3 regions of the Isoptericola dokdonensis DS-3 genome follow, and region 1 is predicted to be linked to each of the others. Evidence: riboswitches for the same ligand, from Rfam matches in the RefSeq annotation. Region 1 holds a riboswitch; each other region holds the start of a gene.

Region 1 (7,488 bases):
GCCCGCCCTGGCCGAGCAGCCACTCGACCTGGTCGGCCAGCATGACGAGGGTCGCCACGGCGGGCGTGTTGAGGGTCTGGTACTGGCGGGAGTTGGCCGCGGCCGTGGTCAGGGACAGGAACTCCGGCACCCAGCGGTGGCCGCCGGACGCCTCGACCTCGGCGGCGCGCTCCAGCGCGGCGGGGGAGCACAGCGCGAGCCACAGACCGCCGTCGGCGCCGAAGACCTTCTGCGGGGCGAAGTAGTAGACGTCGGTCTCCCGCAGGTCCACGGGCAGCGCGCCCGCGCCCGAGGTGGCGTCGGTGAGGACGAGGGCGTCGCCCTGCGCCGGCCGGACCACGGGCGCCATCGCGCCGGTGGACGTCTCGTTGTGGGGCGTGGCGTAGACGTCGACGTCGTCGGACGGCGTCAGCCGGGCGACCCCGCCGGGGGCGACCTCGACGACCTCGGGGTCCAGCAGGAAGGGGGCGCGCCGGGTGGCGGCGGCGAACTTGCCGCCGAACTCGCCGAAGACGGCGTGCTGCGCGCGGCGGCGCACGAGGGACGCGGTGGCGACCTCCCAGAACGCCGTCGACCCGCCGTTGCCGAGCACCACCTCGTAGCCGTCGGGCAGGTCGAAGAGCTCGGCGAGGCCCGTGCGCACGCGCCGCACGACGTCCTTGACCGGTGCCTGCCGGTGCGACGTGCCGAGCACCGGGCGGGCCGGGTCGCCCGCGGCGACGAGCGCGTCGACCTGACCGACCCGGACCTTGGACGGGCCGGAGCCGAACCGGCCGTCCGAGGGCAGCAGCGACGCGGGGATGTGCAGGGTCATGTCGGCTCCGGGGCTCGCGGTGTGTGGCCAGCGCCGCCCGCTGCCGGGCACGGCGAGCAGGGCGGGTGCGAATAGACTAGGCCCGGGCCTCAAGACGGGAGTGGACGTGACCGACCTGATCGACACCACCGAGATGTATCTCAAGACGATCTACGAGCTCGGCGAGGAGGGCATCCCGCCGCTGCGCGCCCGGATCGCGGAGCGTCTCGGGCACTCGGGCCCGACCGTCTCCCAGACGGTCGCGCGCATGGAGCGCGACGGCCTCGTGATCGTCACGGGCGACCGCCACCTCGAGCTCACCGACGCGGGCCAGGCGAAGGCCACCCGCGTCATGCGCAAGCACCGTCTCGCGGAGCGGCTGCTGACGGACGTCATCAAGCTCGACTGGGAGCACGTCCACAACGAGGCGTGCCGCTGGGAGCACGTCATGAGCGACCTCGTGGAGCGTCGCCTCGTCACGCTCCTGGACCACCCGCACCACGACCCGTACGGCAACCCGATCCCCGGGCTGTCCGAGCTGGGGGAGCAGTACGAGGAGGTGCCGTTCCTGGACGGCGTCCAGTCGCTGCCGTCGTACCTGGCGAACCGGCCCGACGGCGGCACCATCGTGCTGCAGCGCATCGCCGAGCCCGTCCAGGTCGACGACGAGTTCCTCGCCCGGCTGGCGGGCGTCGGGCTGCTGCCCGGCGTGCGGATCACCGCGCAGCGCTCCGGCGACGACTACGTGGTGCAGGCCGTGGAGGGCGACGAGGCCCTCGAGCTGCCCGACGACCTGGCGAAGCACCTCTTCGTCGCCCGGGCCTGAACGCCCCGGTCGGCCGGGGACGGACCCGGTCGAACCGGGCGTGACCGGAACGTGACATCGCTGGCCGGTTCCGGTACGGTCGGACTCGCTCGCCCGGGGTGTCCTGGGCGGGTGCCGGGTCGGACGCCGAGTCCTGCCACCGTCCCGGTTCCCACGGACGACCGTATGGCAGGAGCGGGGGACCCATTCCGGGCATCGGAGACGGTGTCCTCGGGGTGAAGCCGGTCAGGGCGCGAGTCCTGGACGGCCGGGTGATTTCTCCCACCCGAACCCGACAGCTGACCTCGTAGGCGACCGGAGAGGTAGACCATGACTGCTCGCACCACGAGTGGCAAGCATCGTGCCGCACGCCGTCCGCTGATGGCCGCGCCGACCGCCGCTGCCGCCGGCCGCCGTGCCGCCGTCGTGGCCACCGCCGGTGGCCTCCTGATCTCGACCATCGGTGGCGCCACCGCTGCGCACGCCGCGCCGGTCGACGCGGACGCCGCGAAGAAGCTCAGCACCGTCGACCTGGGTGCGCTGACCGACCAGGCCCGCCAGGCCCTGGAGTCCGCGCCGGTCGTGACGGTCGCCGCCGAGGCGAAGATCGACGTCGAGAAGGTCACGCCGAAGGTCGTCAAGAAGGTCGAGATCAAGGCCGCTCCGGAGCCGGAGCCCGTCGTCGAGCGCACCGTGGCGCCGTCGCGGTCCTCCGAGCGCACCGACCTCTCGGCGTCCACCGAGGCGCCGGCGGAGACCTCCTCGGCCCCGGCGTCCGCCGTCGGGTCGTCCGTCATCTCCGTCGCGTCGCGCTACGTGGGCGTCCCGTACGTGTCGGGCGGCTCCACCCCGTCGGGCTTCGACTGCTCCGGCTTCACGCAGTACGTCTTCGCGCAGGTCGGCGTCTCGCTCCCGCGGTCGTCCTCGGACCAGCGCTACGCCGGCACGGTCGTGTCCCGCGCCGACGCCCAGCCGGGCGACCTCATCTGGACGCCGGGCCACATCGCGATCTACGCGGGCGGCAACACGCAGATCGACGCCCCCCGCCCGGGCAAGACGATCCAGTTCCGCAGCATCTGGCAGTCCAACCCGACGTTCATCCGCGTCGGCTGAGTCGGCCAGCTCCGCTCGCCGAAGGGCCCGGTCCGCACCCGTGCGGACCGGGCCCTTCACCGTCCCTCCGGGCGCGGCGTGGACGCCGCTCCGGGCGCGCCGCGACGCCTCGTCGGCCGTGCCGCAGAGGCCGCGCACCGGCCGGATCCAGGGCCCGGGAGATCGTCGGTCACGAAGCCGTGATCGAAACGTGACATCGGGTCGCCGATCGGATACCGTTCATCCGTCGGTGGAGCACTCCTCCGACTCTCGACCGGACGCCGAGTCCTGCCACCGGTCGGGGAGACGGAACCCATGGCAGGAGCGGGGGACCCAATTCTGGGCATCGGAGACGGTGTCCTCGGGGTGAAGCCGGTCAGGGCGCGAGCCCTGGACGGCCGGGTGATTTCTCCCACCCGAACCCGACAGCTGACCTCGTAGGCGACGGGAGAGGAAAACTGTTGAACGCACGCACCACCACGCGCGGACGGCACCGCGCCGCACGCCGGCCCCTCATGGCTGCTCCTGCCGGTGCCGCCGGTCGACGGGTCGCCGTCGCCGCCGCTGCCGGTGGCCTCCTGGTCTCGACCATCGGTGGCGCCACCGCTGCGCACGCCGCCCCGGTCGACGCGGACGCCGCGAAGAAGCTCAGCACCGTCGACCTGGGTGCGCTGACCGACCAGGCCCGCCAGGCCCTGGAGTCCGCGCCGGTCGTGACGGTCGCCGCCGAGGCGAAGATCGACGTCGAGAAGGTCACGCCGAAGGCCGTCAAGAAGGTTGAGATCAAGGCCGCCCCGGAGCCGGAGCCCGTCATCGAGCGCACCGTGGCCCCGTCGCGGTCGTCCGAGCGCACCGACATCTCCTCGTCCTCGTCCACCGCGACCGAGACCGAGTCCGAGACCTCGACGCCCGTCGCCTCCAACGGCTCGCGGGGCTCGCAGGCCGTCTCCATCGCCGCGCGGTATATCGGCGTCCCGTACGTCGTCGGCGGCTCCTCGCCGTCCGGCTTCGACTGCTCGGGTCTGGTCACCTACGTGTACGCCCAGCTCGGCGTCTCGCTGCCGCACTCGTCCAGCGCGATCCGCAGCGCGAGCAACGTGTCCGTGGTCTCGCAGTCCGAGGCCCAGCCGGGCGACCTCATCTGGTCCCCGGGCCACATCTCGATCTACGCCGGCGGCGGCCAGCAGGTCGAGGCCACCCGCCCCGGTGGTTGGACCGTCCGCCAGTCCAGCCTCTGGCAGTCCAGCCCGGTCTTCCTCCGCGTCGTCGGCTGACACCCCCGCGCACCGTCCGACGCCTCGGCACCTCGACAGGTGCCGAGGCGTCGTCGTGTCACACGCCCTCGGATGCTTTGCTACGCCTTTCGCCCTGCTTTCGCTACTCTTGAACCAGGCTGTATCGGACGTCGAGGTCCGGACACGACGGGAGGCGCGAGATGACACGTCCTGAGGTGGTTCTGGTCGGGGTGGACGGATCCCCGGCGAGCCTGCACGCCCTCGACTGGGCCGCGGCCTACGCGGAACGCGTGGGCTGGGGCATCCACGTCGTGTGCAGCTACTCGCTCCCGTCCTTCACCGCCGCGTCCCTGGACGGCGGGTACGCCGCCCTCGACGACACGGCGATCGCCGAGGGCGCCAAGGCCGTCCTCGCGGAGGCCGAGGCGCGGCTCGCGGGCCGCGGGCTGAACGTCCAGGGCAGCGTGGCGACCGGTGACGCCGCCGGCGTGCTGGTCGAGCTGTCCGCCGAGCACTGCCTGGCCGTCGTGGGCACGCGCGGCCGCGGCGGGTTCACCGAACGGCTGCTCGGCACCGTGTCCTCGGCGCTGCCGGCGCACGCCCACTGCCCGACCGTCGTCGTGCCCTACCGCGGCGGCGCCGACGACCCGGAGCGTCGCGACGGCGACGCCGTCCACGACGTGCACCGCATCGTCGTGGGGGTGGACGGGTCGCCGTCCGCCGAGGTGGCGCTGCGCCACGCCGTCCAGCAGGCCGAGACGTGGGGCGCGGAGCTCGTCGCCGTCGCCGGGGTGCCGCTCGGCACGGGTGCCGGGATGCTGGCGTGGCTGCCGTCGCAGATCGACCACGAACAGGTGCTCGACGACGTCAAGGCCGGTCTGGACGTCATCGTCGACCGGGTCGAGTCCGAGCACCCCGGCCTCGTGATCAAGCGGCACGTCCTCGACGGTTCCGGGGCGGAGCTGCTCACCGAGTTCTCCACGGCGGCCGACCTGGTCGTCGTCGGCTCCCGCGGCCGGGGCGGATTCCGCGGGCTGCTGCTGGGCTCGACCAGCCAGGCCGTGCTGCACCACTCCAAGTGCCCGGTGCTCGTCGTGACCCGGCGGTGCGACAAGGAGCTCCAGGCCGAGTCCGCCGCCTGACCCGGTATGACGCGACGGCCCCGGCGAGAGCTCGCCGGGGCCGTCGCGTCGTCGCGGGTGCGGTCAGTGCTTGGTGCGGTACAGGTGCATGGTGATCGGCGCGAAGACCGCGGTCATCACCACGGCGGAGACCAGCACGGTGACGACCTCGCCGGTGTCGGGGACGCCCGCCATGAGGCCACGGACCGCGGTGACGACGTGGGTGACCGGGTTGAGCTCGACGAACCGCTGCAGGCCGGACGGCATGGTGGCCGGGTCCACGAAGATGTTCGACGCGAACGTGAGCGGCATGAGCACCATCATCGACACGCCCATGACGGCGTTCGGGGTCCGGAGCAGCAGCCCGAGGATCGTGAAGATCCAGCTCAGCGCGAAGGCGAAGACCAGCAGCAGCGCGACCCCGGCGACGACGCCGACGAACCCGCCCTCGGGCCGGAACCCGAGGATCAGCCCGAGCCCGATGCACATGATCGACGCGATCGTGTACCGCACGGTGTCCCCGAGCAGCGCCCCGACGATCGGTGCCGGCCGCCAGATCGGCAGGGAGCGGAACCGGTCGAACACGCCCTTGGTGATGTCCGTGTTGAGCGTGTAGCCGGTGTACACGGTGACGATGACGATGGTCTGCACCAGGATGCCGGGCAGCAGGAACTGGATGTACGTCTGCGTGGACCCGGCCAGCGCCCCGCCGAACAGGTAGGTGAACATCAGCGTGAAGATGACGGGCGAGACGAGCACGTCGAAGAGCTGCTCGGGCACGTGCTTGATCTTCAGCAGGGCGCGCCACGCGAACGTCAGCGAGCAGGACACGGCGCTGGGCCGCGTCGGGTGGGACTCCAGGGCGACGGCCTCGCGCAGCGTGGTCGTGCTGATGTCGACGGCGGTCATCGGGACACCTCCTCGGCGACGGCGGGCTCGGCGTCCGGCTCGTCGGTGGGCAGGGGCTTGCCGGTCAGGGTGAGGAACACCTCGTCGAGGCTCGGCTGTCCGAGGGAGAACTCGGGCACGGCGATCCCTGCGTCGCCGAGGGCGGGCAGGACCTGGGCGACGAGGTGCGCGCCGTCGTCGGGCACGCGGGCGCTCAGCGCGTAGGGGTCGGTGGGGATCGCCGGCTCGGTGCCGAGGGTGCGGCGGACGATCTCGGCGGCCTCGGCGCGGCGTGCGGAGTCGGCGAGCCGCAGGTCGACCGAGCCCTCCCCGACGGAGCGCTTGAGCTCGCTCGGCGTGCCCTGGGCGATGAGCCGTCCGGAGTCGATGACGCCGATGCGGTCGGCGAGCTGGTCGGCCTCCTCCAGGTACTGCGTGGTGAGCAGCACGGTGGCGCCGTCGTCGACGAGCACCCGCACGATGTCCCAGACCTGGTTGCGGGAGCGGGGGTCGAGGCCGGTGGTGGGTTCGTCGAGGAACAGCACCCGCGGCGACAGCACGAGGGACGCCGCGAGGTCGATGCGGCGCCGCATGCCGCCGGAGTACGTCTTGACCTGACGGCCCCCCGCATCGGTGAGGCTGAACGCCTCGAGCAGGTCGGCCACGCGGGACTTCGCGGCGGGACCGCGGAAGCCGTAGAGCCGGGCCAGCATCAGCAGGTTCTCCGTGCCGGTGAGGTCCTCGTCCACCGACGCGTACTGCCCGGTGAGGCCGACGGCCCCACGGACGGCGTCGGCCTCCGCGACGACGTCGTGGCCCAGCACGCGCGCGGATCCGGCGTCGGCGCGCAGCAGGGTCGCGAGGATCCGCACGACCGTGGTCTTGCCGGCGCCGTTGGGCCCGAGCAGGCCGAAGACGCTGCCGGCGGGGACGGCCAGGTCGACGCCGTCGACGGCCTTGGTGGTCTTCTTGCCGGAGGTGAAGTGCTTGACGAGGCCCGTGGCCTCGACGGCGAGGGGCGGTGCGTCCGAAGCGTCGCTCATGGGGTTCTCCTCGGTGGTGTCCTTCCAAACTAGAACCTAGGACGAACCACCGACAGGGTTTTCATCGGTCCCGCAGCACCGCACGCACGAGGTCGAGGATCGCCGCGTCGTCCAGGCCGTCGCCGCGGGCCTGCTCGACGAACGACCGGGCGGACCGCACCAGCCCGCCGCTGCCAGCTCCCGTGCCGCCCTGACCTGCGCGGAGAGCGGCGTCGGCGGCGACGACGGTCCCGGTGCGGCGACGCGAGACGACGACCCCCGACTGCTCCAGCTCGCGGTAGGCGCGCTGCACGGTGCCGACGGCGATCCCCAGGTCGTGCGCGAGGGTGCGTGACGCCGGGAGGCGGTCCCCGGGGGCCAGGTCACCGACGGAGACGAGCCCGGCGACCTGGCTGCGGATCTGCTCGTACGCGGGGGTGGGGGAGGCCAGGTCGACCCGGATCCCGGTCATCGGGCCGCCTGGGCCGGGGAGGTCAGTGTCGTGCGTCGCGTCGCGCCGATCGCGCTCGCG
Region 2 (7,488 bases), 820 kb from region 1:
AGCGGGGCTGCTCGTGCGGCGGGAGGTCGGTCTGCATCCGGTCCCGCACGGCCTCCCGCTGCGCGGGTGTCAGCCGGGCGAACGCGTCGGCATGGATCTGCTCGACCTGGTGCGGGTCCGCGGTCTGCATCAGGTAGTCGTAGCGGGCGATGGCACGCCGGTCGGCGTCCGACACCTGCGAGGGCGCCGACTGCTGCGCGTGGCCCCCCGTCGACGCCGGGTACGCGCGCTGCGTCGGCGGCGTCGCGGGGCCCTGCGGCCTCGATCCGCCACCGAACGACGCGACGGCGTTCTCGATCGTCGACCGCAGGGACGATCCCGAGCTCGCGCCGGACCGCGACGGACCGGAACCCTGCTGCCGCGACGATCCCTGCGCGTCGACGACCTGCTGGGCGACCTTGAGCATCTTCGAGAACTTGGACATGGCGATCCTTCCGTCGGCGGACCACCCCACCCTGCCAGCAACAGATGAGGACTTCATGAGAGCGTCCGCCCCGGGACCTGCTGCGTCCCGGGGCGGCTGCGACCTCAGGAGCCGTTCTGCACGGCGACCGCCGCGGTGAACTCCCAGTGCCACGGCTCGTACTTCGAACCGCCGGCGCGCGCCCAGTCCGGGTTGTCCCAGCCGTAGGCGGGGCCGTGCGCCGCGAGCCACGACCACCGGTCGCCCGAGTACGTCTCGGGGCAGAGGTCGACGGCGAGGCCCCAGCCGTGGTTCGACGTGCCGGGCGTCGCGGCGAGGTATCCCTTGGCCGCCTTGGTCGCGACCTGCTGGCTGTAGCTGCGGTAACCGTCGGTGATGCACATGTCCTCGCCGAACACGGCCCGGTACTGCTGGTTGAGCCGGGCCAGGGCGACGGCGGCGTCGGCACGGATCGACGGCCCGCCGTCCCACAGGACGCACATCTCGCTCAGGGAGATGTTGCCGTTGGTGCCGGCGCCGGTCGCGACGCCGTCGCAGCCCGGCAGCACCGGCGGCTCGGGCGCGGACTCGACGTCCACCTCCACCTTCTCCGCGGGCAGCGTCGCGTCCGCCGCGACGACGACGCCACCGGGCACGGTTCGCGCGCCGTTGCGTGACGCGGAGGCGTCACGGGCGCCGATCTCGCCACGGGTGGCGGACGAGCCCCGTGACGCGGGCTGGTCACGGTCGGCGAGCAGCGTCGCGGCGTGCGCGACGTCGATGCCCAGCCCGGTGCCCGCGGTGTCGACGACGGGCTCCGAACCGTCGGGAGCGCTGCTGAGCAGCGGGACCGGCGTGCCGGAGGCGGCGGCAAGCCCCGTCGTGGTGGCCATCGTCACCGCCAGGCCGACGCCGACGCTCAGGCGCCAGCTCGTCGGGGCGAGGGAGGACCAGGTCGGCCCCGGGCGCCGGCGACGTCGAGCCGGCTCGGCGAAGTGCCGACCTCGGCTGCGCGCCATCTCGGCGCGCGTCATGGGCGCGGTGGTGACAGGAGCGGCACCTGACGACGCGGGCGGGCGGGCGTCGATCGGCGACGTCGCCCGGGTCACCGAGCGCCTGCCGAGGGCAGGCGGCGCATCGGGACGGCGCAGGAGGGGCGGTGGTGCGAAGCCGACGACGGGATGCTCGCGGTGGCGTCGGACAGGCGGGGCGTCAGAAGGCGCCCGCAAGAACGGATCGGCATGCAGTATCTCCTGGCGCCCACGAAGTTAGCTGTCGGGTTCGGGTCGGAGACTGACCCGGCCGGCGGGACGAATCCCGCACGACTTCACCCCGAGGACACCGCAGTGTCCGGAAGTGGTTCCCCCGCCCCTGTCGTTCGTACGTCGGAGATCCGGAGCGGCGACAGGGCTCGGCGCCCGCCCGGATGCCCCTCGTGCCCGAGGGGTCACTGGACACTATCCCGTCCGGCGGGAAATGTCACGAACAGATCACGAGAGCTCCTGACCTGCAGGAACGTCGGTCTTCGGGTGGCCCGCCGGGCAAGGCAAGCAGGCCCCCCAACCTGGTGGTTGGGGGGCCTGTTTGTGAAGGGTGTCCGGCGGCGTCCTACTCTCCCACCCCGTCTCCAGGGCAGTACCATCGGCGCTGTAGGGCTGAGCTTCCGGGTTCGGGATGGGACCGGGCGTTTCCCCTACGCTGTGACCGCCGTAACGTTGTCGAGTTGTTCGGGTTCCACACCGGTCCCCTTGGTCTGAGGGGGTGGTGTGGGTGGTGCCCGTTTCTCGGGAACCGCACAGTGGACGCGTGCATGCAAGGAGTGTGTGTGAAGTTGTTGGCTGATTAGTACCGGTCAGCTGCGACAGTCTTTGGTCCTGTCTTCCACTTCCGGCCTATCTACCCAGTGGTCTAGCTGGGTGCCTTCACAGAATAGTTCTGTTGGAAACCTCATCTTGAAGCAGGCTTCCCGCTTAGATGCTTTCAGCGGTTATCCCTTCCGAACGTAGCGAACCAGCGGTGCTCCTGGCGGAACAACTGGCATACCAGAGGTTCGTCCGTCCCGGTCCTCTCGTACTAGGGACAGCCCTTCTCAAGTTTCCTGCGCGCGCAGCGGATAGGGACCGAACTGTCTCACGACGTTCTAAACCCAGCTCGCGTGCCGCTTTAATGGGCGAACAGCCCAACCCTTGGGACCTACTCCAGCCCCAGGATGCGACGAGCCGACATCGAGGTGCCAAACCATCCCGTCGATATGGACTCTTGGGGAAGATCAGCCTGTTATCCCCGGGGTACCTTTTATCCGTTGAGCGACGGCGCTTCCACAAGCCACCGCCGGATCACTAGTTCCGACTTTCGTCCCTGCTCGACCTGTCGGTCTCACAGTCAAGCTCCCTTGTGCACTTGCACTCGACACCTGATTGCCAACCAGGCTGAGGGAACCTTTGAGCGCCTCCGTTACATTTTGGGAGGCAACCGCCCCAGTTAAACTACCCACCAGGCACTGTCCCTGGTCCGGATCACGGACCGAGGTTAGATGGTCGATGCGGTCAGAGTGGTATTTCAACGGCGACTCCACTCGCGCTGGCGCGCGGGTTTCATAGTCTCCCACCTATCCTACACAAACCGCACCGAACACCAATACCAAGCTATAGTAAAGGTCCCGGGGTCTTTCCGTCCTGCTGCGCGTAACGAGCATCTTTACTCGTAGTGCAATTTCGCCGAGTTCGCGGTTGAGACAGCGGAGAAGTCGTTACGCCATTCGTGCAGGTCGGAACTTACCCGACAAGGAATTTCGCTACCTTAGGATGGTTATAGTTACCACCGCCGTTTACTGGGGCTTAAATTCTGGGCTTCGCCGAAGCTGACCCGTCCTCTTAACCTTCCAGCACCGGGCAGGCGTCAGTCCGTATACATCGTCTTGCGACTTAGCACGGACCTGTGTTTTTAGTAAACAGTCGCTTCTCCCTGGTCTCTGCGGCCCTCACCGCGTCCCACCGCTAGGGTGTTGACGGATCAGGCCCCCCTTCTCCCGAAGTTACGGGGGCATTTTGCCGAGTTCCTTAACCACGATTATCTCGATCGCCTTGGTATTCTCTACCTGACCACCTGAGTCGGTTTGGGGTACGGGCGGCTAGAACCTCGCGTCGAGGCTTTTCTTGGCAGCATAGGATCACCCGTTTCCCGCATACGCGGTCACTGTCAGCTCTCACCCTGGTGCTTCGCGGATTTGCCTACGAAGCGGGCTACGGCCTTGGACGTGGTCTACCATCGCCACGCCGGGCTACCTTCCTGCGTCACCCCTGTTAATACGCTTACCTACTACCGGTTCGGGTCACGCGCCGCCGGCAGCGGTGTGGTCCGAAGACCACTGTGCTGCCCTTGGGGCGTTTAGCATCACCGGGCTCGGTATGGGCGGTTCTTCGCCGGTAGGAGAATATCAACTCCTTGTCCATCGACTACGCCTGTCGGCCTCGCCTTAGGTCCCGACTTACCCAGGGCGGATTAACCTGGCCCTGGAACCCTTGGTCATTCGGCGGACGGGTTTCTCACCCGTCATTCGCTACTCATGCCTGCATTCTCACTCGTGTGGTCTCCACCGCTGGATCACTCCGCGGCTTCACTGCCCACACGACGCTCCCCTACCCACCCACACGCCTGAACACAGATCAAGTCTGTGCTGGGCAAAGTGTGAGTGCCACGGCTTCGGCGGTGTACTTGAGCCCCGCTACATTGTCGGCGCGGAATCACTTGACCAGTGAGCTATTACGCACTCTTTCAAGGGTGGCTGCTTCTAAGCCAACCTCCTGGTTGTCTGTGCAACTCCACATCCTTTCCCACTGAGCACACGCTTAGGGGCCTTAGCCGGTGGTCTGGGCTGTTTCCCTCTCGACTACGAAGCTTATCCCCCGCAGTCTCACTGCCACGCTCTGGCTTACCGGCATTCGGAGTTTGGTTGACGTCAGTAACCTGGTGGGGCCCATCGGCCATCCAGTAGCTCTACCTCCGGTAAGGAACACGTGACGCTGCACCTAAATGCATTTCGGGGAGAACCAGCTATCACGAAGTTTGATTGGCCTTTCACCCCTAACCACAGGTCATCCCCTCAGTTTTCAACCTAAGTGGGTTCGGTCCTCCACGCCGTCTTACCGGCGCTTCAACCTGCCCATGGCTAGATCACTTCGCTTCGGGTCTAGACCCGGCGACTGAATCGCCCTGTTCGGACTCGCTTTCGCTACGGCTTCCCCACACGGGTTAACCTCGCCACCGAGCACTAACTCGCAGGCTCATTCTTCAAAAGGCACGCCGTCACCCCTGCTAGGGAGGCTCCGACGGATTGTAGGCACACGGTTTCAGGTACTATTTCACTCCCCTCCCGGGGTACTTTTCACCTTTCCCTCACGGTACTTGTCCGCTATCGGTCACTAGGTAGTATTTAGGCTTAGCAAGTGGTCTTGCCAGATTCACACGAGATTTCTCGGGCCCCGTGCTACTTGGGATCCCCTCCACCAGGCCGCACCATTTCGTCTACGGGACTCACACCCTCTACGGTCCGCCTTTCAATGCGGTTCGACTATGACACGGCTTTCTTACTGGCTGAAGAACTGTCAGATTCCTCCAGAAGGTCCCACAACCCCGTACGCGCAACGCCTGACAGCTTGACACGCGCACGGTTTGGCCTCATCCGCTTTCGCTCGCCACTACTCACGGAATATCTCTTCCTGCCGGTACTGAGATGTTTCACTTCCCGGCGTTCCCTCCACTCGCCCTATATATTCAGGCGAGGGTGACCAGGCATGACCCTGGCCGGGTTCCCCCATTCGGACACCCTCGGATCACAGCTCGTTTGCCAACTCCCCGAGGCTTATCGCAGGCTACCACGTCCTTCTTCGGCTCCTAGTGCCAAGGCATCCACCGTGTGCCCTTAAAAACTTCGGCACACACTACAAATATGCTACAGAAATCCAAGAAAACGCCTCACCACCTCGCAAGAGGAAGTGATGCGTCTTTGAACATCTGGGATGCTCGCGTCCACTGTGCAGTTCTCAAGCAACGGACGAACCCGCCGGCGCGGACGCCACCAACCCCACCACCACCAGAAGCCCCACACCTTCCGGTGCGAAGACCCTGCAGCAGCCAGGCGGTATGACACCCACCGACGACCCGCGTCGTGAAACCCCCGACCCATGGCCGGTTGCCTCAGGACCCAACAGTGTGCTCTCCCGACCCCACTCACGACACCGACCCGACTTTCCAACCACCCACCCACCCCGAAGGGCAGCGCAGCGGCGTACTCGCGAGCCGGCCCACGAACGGGACCGTACGGTCAATGTTCCACCCAGAGCAGCCACCAGACGCACGAACGGCGCCTCGAGCAGCCTGCATGGACCCCAGCTGAACGATCCCACCAGCACCCACCCGAACGGGCGAGCAACACCGGTGCGACCACCAGGGCCACGTGCTCCTTAGAAAGGAGGTGATCCAGCCGCACCTTCCGGTACGGCTACCTTGTTACGACTTAGTCCCAATCGCCGGTCCCACCTTCGACCACTCCCCCCCAAAGGGTTGGGCCATGGGCTTCGGGTGTTACCAACTTTCGTGACTTGACGGGCGGTGTGTACAAGGCCCGGGAACGTATTCACCGCAGCGTTGCTGATCTGCGATTACTAGCGACTCCGACTTCATGGGGTCGAGTTGCAGACCCCAATCCGAACTGAGACCGGCTTTTTGGGATTCGCTCCACCTTACGGTATCGCAGCCCTCTGTACCGGCCATTGTAGCATGCGTGAAGCCCAAGACATAAGGGGCATGATGATTTGACGTCATCCCCGCCTTCCTCCGAGTTGACCCCGGCAGTCTCCCATGAGTCCCCGGCATAACCCGCTGGCAACATGGGACGAGGGTTGCGCTCGTTGCGGGACTTAACCCAACATCTCACGACACGAGCTGACGACAACCATGCACCACCTGTGCACCGACCTTGCGGGGCACCCATCTCTGAGTGTTTCCGGTGCATGTCAAGCCTTGGTAAGGTTCTTCGCGTTGCATCGAATTAATCCGCATGCTCCGCCGCTTGTGCGGGCCCCCGTCAATTCCTTTGAGTTTTAGCCTTGCGGCCGTACTCCCCAGGCGGGGCACTTAATGCGTTAGCTGCGGCACGGAACTCGTGGAATGAGCCCCACACCTAGTGCCCAACGTTTACGGCATGGACTACCAGGGTATCTAATCCTGTTCGCTCCCCATGCTTTCGCTCCTCAGCGTCAGTTGCGGCCCAGAGACCTGCCTTCGCCATCGGTGTTCCTCCTGATATCTGCGCATTCCACCGCTACACCAGGAATTCCAGTCTCCCCTACCGCACTCTAGTCTGCCCGTACCCGATGCACGCCCCAGGTTGAGCCTGAGGTTTTCACACCAGACGCGACAAACCGCCTACGAGCTCTTTACGCCCAATAATTCCGGACAACGCTTGCGCCCTACGTATTACCGCGGCTGCTGGCACGTAGTTAGCCGGCGCTTCTTCTGCAGGTACCGTCACTTGCGCTTCTTCCCTGCTGAAAGAGGTTTACAACCCGAAGGCCGTCATCCCTCACGCGGCGTCGCTGCATCAGGCTTTCGCCCATTGTGCAATATTCCCCACTGCTGCCTCCCGTAGGAGTCTGGGCCGTGTCTCAGTCCCAGTGTGGCCGGTCGCCCTCTCAGGCCGGCTACCCGTCGACGCCTTGGTAGGCCATTACCCCACCAACAAGCTGATAGGCCGCGAGCCCATCCCCCACCGAAAAACTTTCCAGCACCCACCATGCAGCAGGCACTCATATCCGGTATTAGACCCCGTTTCCAAGGCTTATCCCGAAGTGGAGGGCAGGTTGCTCACGTGTTACTCACCCGTTCGCCACTGATCCACCCAGCAAGCTGGGCTTCACCGTTCGACTTGCATGTGTTAAGCACGCCGCCAGCGTTCGTCCTGAGCCAGGATCAAACTCTCCGTAAAAGAGAGAAAAACACCACGAACCCCGAAGAGCCCGCGATGCCAATCGATACTGGCCAGACAGCTAGCATAAAACCTAGATGTCCGATCCAAAGGAACCAAT
Region 3 (7,488 bases), 1.1 Mb from region 1:
ACGTGTCCGTCACGTACGCGCGGGCGGCGTCGTTGACCAGCAGGGTGTCCTGGTCGCCCAGGATGCGCAGGTCGTCCAGGAGGGTCTTGTCGGCGTTGAGGTACATCGCCAGCGCCTGGTTGCCCTCGGTCGACACGGACTCGTCGTGGTCGTTGGAGACGGTGAGGTTGTCGGCGCGGAAGTTCGCGCCCTCCACGACCAGCGTCGCGCTGCCGCGGTGGCTGCCGCCCTCGCCCGCGCTGACGCCGTCCACGATGACGACGTCCGCCGGGTCGTCGCCGAGCCCGACGAGCTCGACGAACGGCTTGTCCCTGCCGACGACGACCTTGCCGCGGTACGTGCCGGGCGCGATGGTGATCGTCTGCTTCGTCGTGGCGTTCGCCGTGACGGCATCGACCGCTGACTGGACGGTGCGGAAGTCGCCGGAGCCGTCGGCCGCGACCGTCGCGTCGCCGGTCCCGGCACCGCCGCCGCTCTCGGTGAACCGGAGCTGCTTGTTGGTGTTGTGGGTGCAGCCTTCCTGGACGACGGCGGCGCCGCTCGCGGTGGACGCGCCCTGGATGCTGAGGCAGAGGCCGTTGGCGGCGTTGGCGACGAGGTAGGAGCCGTCGCGTGACGGGGTGAGGCGCCACTGCTGGTTGGTCTGGGCGGGCTTGCAGCTCCACTGCTGGATGCGGGTGCCGACGGTGGTGCTGCTGCTGGGGACGTCGAGGCAGCGGTTGCTGTGGATGTTGCGGAGCTGGTAGAGGTCGCCGTTGAGGGGTTCGAGGGCGAACTGCTGCCAGGTGTCGCCGCTGCAGCTCCACTGCTGGAGCTGGGCGGAGTTGTCCTTCGAGCCGGCGACGACGTCGAGGCAGTGGCCGCTGCGGGCCACGGTGATCTGGTAGGTGCCGGCGGGTGGTGCTGCGGTGGCGGTGGTGGTGGTGCCGATGGCGAGGCCGGTGGCCAGGACGGTGGCGGCGGTCGTGACGGCGGCGAGCCGTCGCCGGCGGGAGCGGGTGTCGGTCATGTCCGACGGTCCTTCCTCAGGGCGTGGCGGACCGGTGCGGTCCACCGCCCGCGTCGTCGCGGGCCACGAGGTAGACGTCGGACGGATGACCTCGACAACACTTTTCCAACGATGGATGGGCGCTAGCATCCTGCGGGGTCCGACGACGTGGACGGACGGAGGAGGGTGCATGGACGGGACGACCGAGCTGGTGGTCCGGGCGCAGGACGGTGACCGTGCAGCCCTGGACGAGCTCCTGGGCAGCCATCTGTCGTTGGTGCACGGCGTCGTCGCGCGTGCCATGGGCGACGACGGCACCTGCCGCGCCGACGTCGAGGACGTCGTCCAGGAGACCATGCTGCGGGTCGTGACGTCGCTCGGGGTCCCTGCGCGAACCCGACCGGTTCCGGTCCTGGGTCGTCGCCGTCGCCTACCGGCAGATGCAGGACCACCACCGTGCGCGGCGCCGCCGGGCCGTCCCGCAGGACCCCGTCGTCACCGCGGCGATCCCCGACGACGCGCCGGACCCGGCCGACATCGCCTCCGCCGGTGCCGTCGCCGACGACGGACGGCGCGGGCTGGCTCTCGCCGCCCGATGGCTGGACCCGGCCCACCAGGCGGTCCTCGGCCTGTGGTGGGCCGAGGCGTGCGGGCAGCTCGGGCGCGCGGACCTCGCCCGCGCGCTCGACGTCGGCCGCCGCCACGCCGCCGTGCGCGTCCAGCGGATGCGCGGACAGCTCGACGTCGCCCGCGGGATCGTCGCCGCGCTGGACGCCGCTCCGCGCTGTGCCGACCTCGCCCGCACCGCCACGGGCTGGGACGGCACCCCCTCCCCTCTGTGGCGCAAGCGCCTGGACCGTCACGTGCGCCGCTGTGACACCTGCCTGAGCGCGTCCGCCGCGCTCGTTCCCCCGGAGCGCCTCGTCCCGGCGCTGGGCCTGCTGCCCGTGCCGGTGGCGCTCTCGACGTCCGTGCGGGAGCTGAGCGCGTCCCCGCCGGTCGCCTCCGGGGCCCCTGTCGGCTGGTGGCAGGGCTGGGTGGAGCCGGTGCGCGACGGCTGGGAGGCGATCGTCGCCCGACCGGCGGCGGCGGTCACCGCGGTCGCCCTCACGGTCGGCGGCGGGGCGACGGTGACGACGGTCGTGATGTCCCCGGAGCGGCCGCCGGCGGTCGTCGTGGCGAGCACGCCGTCGCCGGACGCCCGCGACCGTCCGCCCGAGACCTCCTCGTCGGAGCCTTCGCACGAACCTGTCGCGCCGAGCCCCGCCGAACCGGTGGAACCCCCGCCGGACGGGACGACGCGCGGTGTGGTGACCGCGGACCTCTACGTCGCGCCCGACGGCTCGGACGCCGCGGACGGCAGCTGGGCCAGGCCGTTCGCCACGGTGGCGCACGCGGTCGAGGTGGTCCGCCCGGGCCAGACGGTCGCGGTGCGCGGCGGCACGTACGTCGTGGACGAGCCCCTGCGACTCACGACCGACGGGGCACCGGGCGCCCGGATCGTGCTGTCCGGCTACCGCGACGAGCTACCGGTGCTCGACCTCGGGCAGGTGCCGGCCGACGAGTGGCCGATCGTCCAGGACGCCGATCACTGGACGGTCGGCAGCCTGGAGATCCGGGGCTCCCGGAGCCACGGGTACGTGTGCCTGTCCTGCGCGGCCTCCGTGTTCGAGCACCTGGACGTGCACGACAACACCCGCTCGGGGCTCGAGCTGAGGGGCGAGGGCACCCGAGACAACGTGGTGCGCGACAGCGCGTTCCACCACAACCACGACGACTCGGCGGGCGGCTCCGCCGGGATCGGGCTCGGCGTGAAGTTCGGGTCGGGGGAGGGGAACGTCGTGATGCGGAACCGGTTCTTCGAGAACGCGGACGACGGCGTCGACCTCGGGGACTTCGGCAGTGCGGTGACCCTGCGGGACAACGAGTCGTACGGCAACGGGTTCGACCGGTGGGGGATCGCCGGCTGGCAGGGCAACGGCGGCGGCTTCACGCTCGGCGGCGGCGACGACCCGCCGGCGGTGGCCCACGTCCTGGTCGGCAACGTGGCGTGGGGCAACGGGCACCACGGGTTCACCGACGGCGGTAACCGGGGGGCGCTCCTGTTCGCGGGCAACGTCGCCCGTGACAACGGCGGGGCCGGGTACTTCCTCGCCGACGCCGCGGCCGTGCTCGACGGGGACGTCGCGACCGGCAACGACGTGCCGGCGAAGCTGGGGGACGCCGTCGTCGGCGACGTCGCCGCGCCCTGACCGCCGGGGGCGTCCGGAGCGCCGGAGCCTGCGACGACGAACGGGCGGCAGGCGCACCCGGGGGGTGCGGCCTGCCGCCCGTTCGTGGCGGAGCCGTCAGACGCGGATGAACGTCGGGTTGTCCTGCCACATGCTGCGCTTGACGACGCCGGTGCGCGGGTTGCCGGCCTCGATGACCTTGCCCTTGCCGGCGTAGATGGCGACGTGGCCCGGCGTGTAGACGATGTCGCCGGGGCGCGCGGCGGAGCGCGAGACGCGGTGGCCCACGCTGCGCTGCGCCGACGACGAGCGCGGCAGGTTCTTGCCGGTCGCCTTCTTGTACACGTACGACGTGAAGCCGGAGCAGTCGAAGCCGCGGGGGCTGGAGCCGCCGTACACGTAGCGCGAGCCGATGTAGCGGTGCGCGACGGAGACGACCTTGGCGCCGGAGGTCTTCTTGGCCTTGACCTTCACGGTGCGGTGCTTGGTGACGTCCGCCAGCCCGGTGGAGGCTGCGGCGTCGGCGACGATGCGGATCTTGTTGCGGCCGACGTCGTACTTGCCCCACGTCGGGCGGAAGCGGGCGACGCCGTTGGCGTTGAGCTTCTTGACGGCGACCTTCTTGCCGTCGATGAAGACCTTGGCGCGGCCCTTGACACCGTCGCCGGCGCGGGTGGCCTTGACGGTGTAGACGGGGCGCGTCTTGGCCTTGCCCTTGGTCCCGGTCTTGCGGGAGACCGTGATCGAGACGCGGGGGGTGGGCTTCTTGGCGGTCACCACGGTGCCGCCGAGGGCCTGCACGTTCGTGGCGTTGGCGCCGGCGGGGGCCGCGGAGGCGGACTGCGCACCGGCGACGAGGGTGCCGCCGGCGAGGGCGGCGGTCAGCGACATCGCGAACGCTGCACGGCGAAAACGGCGATGGCTGTCGGTGGCGGCGTGCGGGCGCGCGCCGGTGAGGGCGTGGGTCATCGTCTACCTCTCCAGCCTGCGAGATGAGCTGTCGGATTAGGCCGAGAAGTGTTGGCCTGCCGTCCAGGGACGGCTTCACCCCGAGGGCGACCGTGAGGTCGCCCGGATGTGGTTCTCCCGCTGCTGCCGTGAAGGTTTGTCAGGCGACCGTCCGCCGGCAGCACTCGGCTTGCGGATCGGTGCATCGCCACGCAGGGACGCGGTGCGACCCGGGCACGCTAGCCAGCGTGGACCGCGAGGTCACAATCAGATAACGGCGAGTCGTGGATGCTTTCCTGGAGAAGATGTGAAGGAACTCGTCCGGAGGGCGAAAAGCCGCAGGTCCGGCATGTCCGTCCCGGGCGGACGGACGCGGGCGAAAGGGCGGTCGTTTTGCCCGGAATGCCGGATCGCCGCCGGCCGGGTCGTCCGCCGACGGGGGCCGTCCGTGCAGGTCAGCGCGGCACCTTCACAACTCGCGTGGCGCCCGCGGCCCCGACCTGCCCCCAATGTCGCCCGGGTCACACCCGATCACTCGAGCAGGTCGCCCGGCAACGGCGTCGCGGACGTCGCGAGGCACAGTCCCGCCCGGTCCCCGTCCGCCCACGACTCCGCCGTCGGCGTCCACACCGAGAACGTCAGGTCCGCCGGGACGGTTCCCCGTGCCTGCGGCCCCAGCAGGTCGGCCGTGCACGACCGTGCCGCCGTGCGAGCCAGGACGTCCTCGCCCGGCCACACGGCCTCGGGGGCCGAGTCCGTGCGGCCCACCACCTGCGCACGGTGCTCGTCGTCGCACGGCACCACGTCGACCGTCGTGACCGGGGACGACTCCGGCACCGTCGCCAGGCACGACCCGAGGACCAGCTGCACCGCGTTGACCCGTGCCGGCGCGGTCACGTCGGCGGACACGGGCTCCCAGGCCCGCTCGCGGGCGCTCGACACCAGCCACGAGACCCCCGCGGCGACCCCCACGACCAGCACCACGGCGGTCAGCACCCCCGCGACCCACCAGCGGGCCCGCCGTCGGGCAGCCGCCCGCTCCGCCGCCGTCGGACCACCTGGCGCGCCCCAGCGGCCGCCGTGCACCGCCGGGTCCGGGTGCGCGACGACGTCGGGCACGACGCGGGCGCCGTCCGGGCCGCCCGTGATCGGTGCGGGAACGGGGCCGGTCCCGGCCGGGACCGCCGGACCCGGGGAGGCGAAGCTCGGCTCGTCGGGGCGCTCGGTCATGGCCACAACCTATCCGGGCGGACCGCTACCGGGGACCCGGCCCCGCCGCCACGTCGAGCACCACCGGCACGTGGTCGCTCGCCCCCTTGCCGCGGCGCTCGTCGCGGTCGATCGTCACCCCCGTGACCCGGGCCGCGAGCGCCTTCGACGCGTACGCGAAGTCGATCCGCAGCCCCTTGTCGCGGGGGAACGCGAGCTGCTGGTAGTCCCAGTAGGTGTACGTGCGCTCCGCCGGCAGGTGCTCGCGGGTGACCTCCGTGAACCCGGACGCGGCGAACGCCTCGAACGCCTCCCGCTCCGGGGCCGACACGTGCGTGTGCCCCTCGAACGCGGACACGTCCCACACGTCCGTGTCGCGCGGGATCACGTTCCAGTCGCCCAGCAGCCCCAGCGGCAGGTCCGGCTCCGCCGCCACCCACTCCTGCGCCCGGGCCCGCAGCGCCGCCAGCCACTCGAGCTTGTACGCGTAGTGCGGGTCCGTCAGGGTGCGGCCGTGCGGCACGTACAGCGACCACACGCGCACGCCGCCGCACGTCGCCCCCAGCGCCCGCGCCTCCAGCGCCGGGTCCACGCCCTCCTTGCCGAACAGCGGCTGGCCGCCGAAGGACGTCTCCACGTCCTCCAGCCCCACCCGGGACACCACCGCCACCCCGTTCCACTGGTGGTACCCCGTCACCGCCACCTCGTACCCCGCGGCGGCGAACGCCTCCGTCGGGAACTGGTCGGCCCGGCACTTGGTCTCCTGGATCGCCAGCACGTCCGTGCCGGAGCGTTCCAGGAAGGCCAGCACCCGGGGCAGACGGGTGCGGACGGAGTTCACGTTCCAGGTCGCGATGCGCACAGGCGCACCCTAGGGCTCTAGAGTGCCGACATGGGAACCGCGCTCGTCACCGGCGCCACCGCCGGCCTCGGACTGGAGTTCGCCTGGCAGCTCGCGACCGCCCGGCACGACCTCGTGCTGGTCGCCCGCGACGCCGCCCGGCTGGAGCAGGTCGCCGCGCAGGTCCGCGCGGCCGCCGGCGTGCGGGTCGAGGTGCTGCCCGCCGACCTCTCCGTGCCCGACGACGTCGCCCGGGTCGCCGCCCGGCTCGCCGTCACCGGTGCCGGGCCCGACGACGCCCGACCCGTCGGCCTGCTCGTCAACAACGCCGGCTTCGCCACCGCCCAGCACTTCGTCGACGGCGACCTCGAGGTCGAGCTGCGCGCCGTGGACGTCATGGTGCGCGCCGTAGTGGAGCTGAGCCACGCCGCCGTCACGCAGATGACCGCCCGGGGGCGCGGCGCCGTCCTCAACGTCGCGTCCGTCGCGGCCCTCACCGCGGGTGGCACCTACGCCGCCGCGAAGGCGTACGTGCGGTCCTTCACCGAGGGCCTCGCCGTCGAGCTCGCCGGCACCGGCGTCACCGCCACCGTGCTGTGCCCCGGGTTCACCCGCACCGAGTTCCACGACCGCGCCGGGCTGTCCATGTCGTCCGTCCCGGACGCCGGCTGGCTCGACGCACCGTTCGTCGTCGCGGCGGCGCTCGCGGACGTGCGTCGCGGCATCGTCATCTCGACGCCGTCCGCCCGGTACAAGGCGGCCTCGGCCGTGCTGCGCGTGCTGCCGCGCTCGGTCGTGCGTGCCATCGGCCACTACCGCTGACGGCGGCGGGCCCGGGCGTGACCGTAGGCTTGGCGGCATGACCTCCGACTTCTCCCCGACCCCCCGCGAGCAGCTCCGTGACCTCATCGCGGAGCTCGCCGTCGTGCACGGCAAGGTGACCCTGTCGTCCGGCAAGGAGGCCGACTACTACGTCGACCTGCGCCGGGTCACCCTGCACCACCGGGCCGCGCCGCTCATCGGGCACGTGCTGCTCGACCACCTGGAGGAGGCCGGGCTCGGCACCGCCGAGGTCGACGCCGTCGGCGGCCTGACCCTCGGCGCCGACCCGATCGCCACCGCCCTGCTGCACGCCGCGGCGTCGCGGGGGCAGGACCTCGACGCGTTCGTCGTGCGCAAGGCCGCCAAGGCGCACGGCATGCAGCGTCAGATCGAGGGCCCCGACATCGCCGGGCGCAAGGTCGTCGTCCTGGAGGACACCACGACGACCG

The links. A riboswitch is a leader RNA that binds a small molecule or an ion and turns the genes downstream of it on or off. The one in region 1 is predicted to bind cyclic di-AMP.
Region 2: linked by a shared signal. The riboswitch ahead of I598_RS11855 (M15 family metallopeptidase) and the one ahead of I598_RS15380 (C40 family peptidase) in region 1 are both predicted to bind cyclic di-AMP.
Region 3: linked by a shared signal. The riboswitch ahead of I598_RS10345 (C40 family peptidase) and the one ahead of I598_RS15380 (C40 family peptidase) in region 1 are both predicted to bind cyclic di-AMP.

What each region holds. Positions count from the first base shown of each region.
Region 1 covers NZ_CP014209.1:3,356,390-3,363,877, forward strand. Annotated here, with positions in the region: gene serC (phosphoserine transaminase) at 1-814, opposite strand, end outside; gene I598_RS15375 (metal-dependent transcriptional regulator) at 921-1,619, shown strand; cyclic di-AMP (ydaO/yuaA leader) riboswitch at 1,752-1,926, shown strand; gene I598_RS15380 (C40 family peptidase) at 1,929-2,711, shown strand; cyclic di-AMP (ydaO/yuaA leader) riboswitch at 2,964-3,148, shown strand; gene I598_RS15385 (C40 family peptidase) at 3,152-3,964, shown strand; gene I598_RS15390 (universal stress protein) at 4,126-5,067, shown strand; gene I598_RS15395 (ABC transporter permease) at 5,131-5,955, opposite strand; gene I598_RS15400 (ATP-binding cassette domain-containing protein) at 5,952-6,977, opposite strand; gene I598_RS15405 (GntR family transcriptional regulator) at 7,039-7,428, opposite strand; gene I598_RS15410 (hypothetical protein) at 7,425-7,488, opposite strand, start outside.
Region 2 covers NZ_CP014209.1:2,539,849-2,547,336, forward strand. Annotated here, with positions in the region: gene I598_RS11850 (hypothetical protein) at 1-424, opposite strand, end outside; gene I598_RS11855 (M15 family metallopeptidase) at 529-1,437, opposite strand; cyclic di-AMP (ydaO/yuaA leader) riboswitch at 1,647-1,801, opposite strand; rRNA gene rrf (5S ribosomal RNA) at 1,999-2,115, opposite strand; rRNA gene I598_RS11865 (23S ribosomal RNA) at 2,226-5,339, opposite strand; rRNA gene I598_RS11870 (16S ribosomal RNA) at 5,870-7,388, opposite strand.
Region 3 covers NZ_CP014209.1:2,217,020-2,224,507, reverse strand. Annotated here, with positions in the region: gene I598_RS10355 (pectinesterase family protein) at 1-1,009, opposite strand, end outside; gene I598_RS10350 (right-handed parallel beta-helix repeat-containing protein) at 1,429-3,240, shown strand; gene I598_RS10345 (C40 family peptidase) at 3,337-4,188, opposite strand; cyclic di-AMP (ydaO/yuaA leader) riboswitch at 4,187-4,335, opposite strand; gene I598_RS10340 (septum formation family protein) at 4,699-5,397, opposite strand; gene I598_RS10335 (exodeoxyribonuclease III) at 5,423-6,238, opposite strand; gene I598_RS10330 (SDR family NAD(P)-dependent oxidoreductase) at 6,269-7,039, shown strand; gene pyrE (orotate phosphoribosyltransferase) at 7,077-7,488, shown strand, end outside.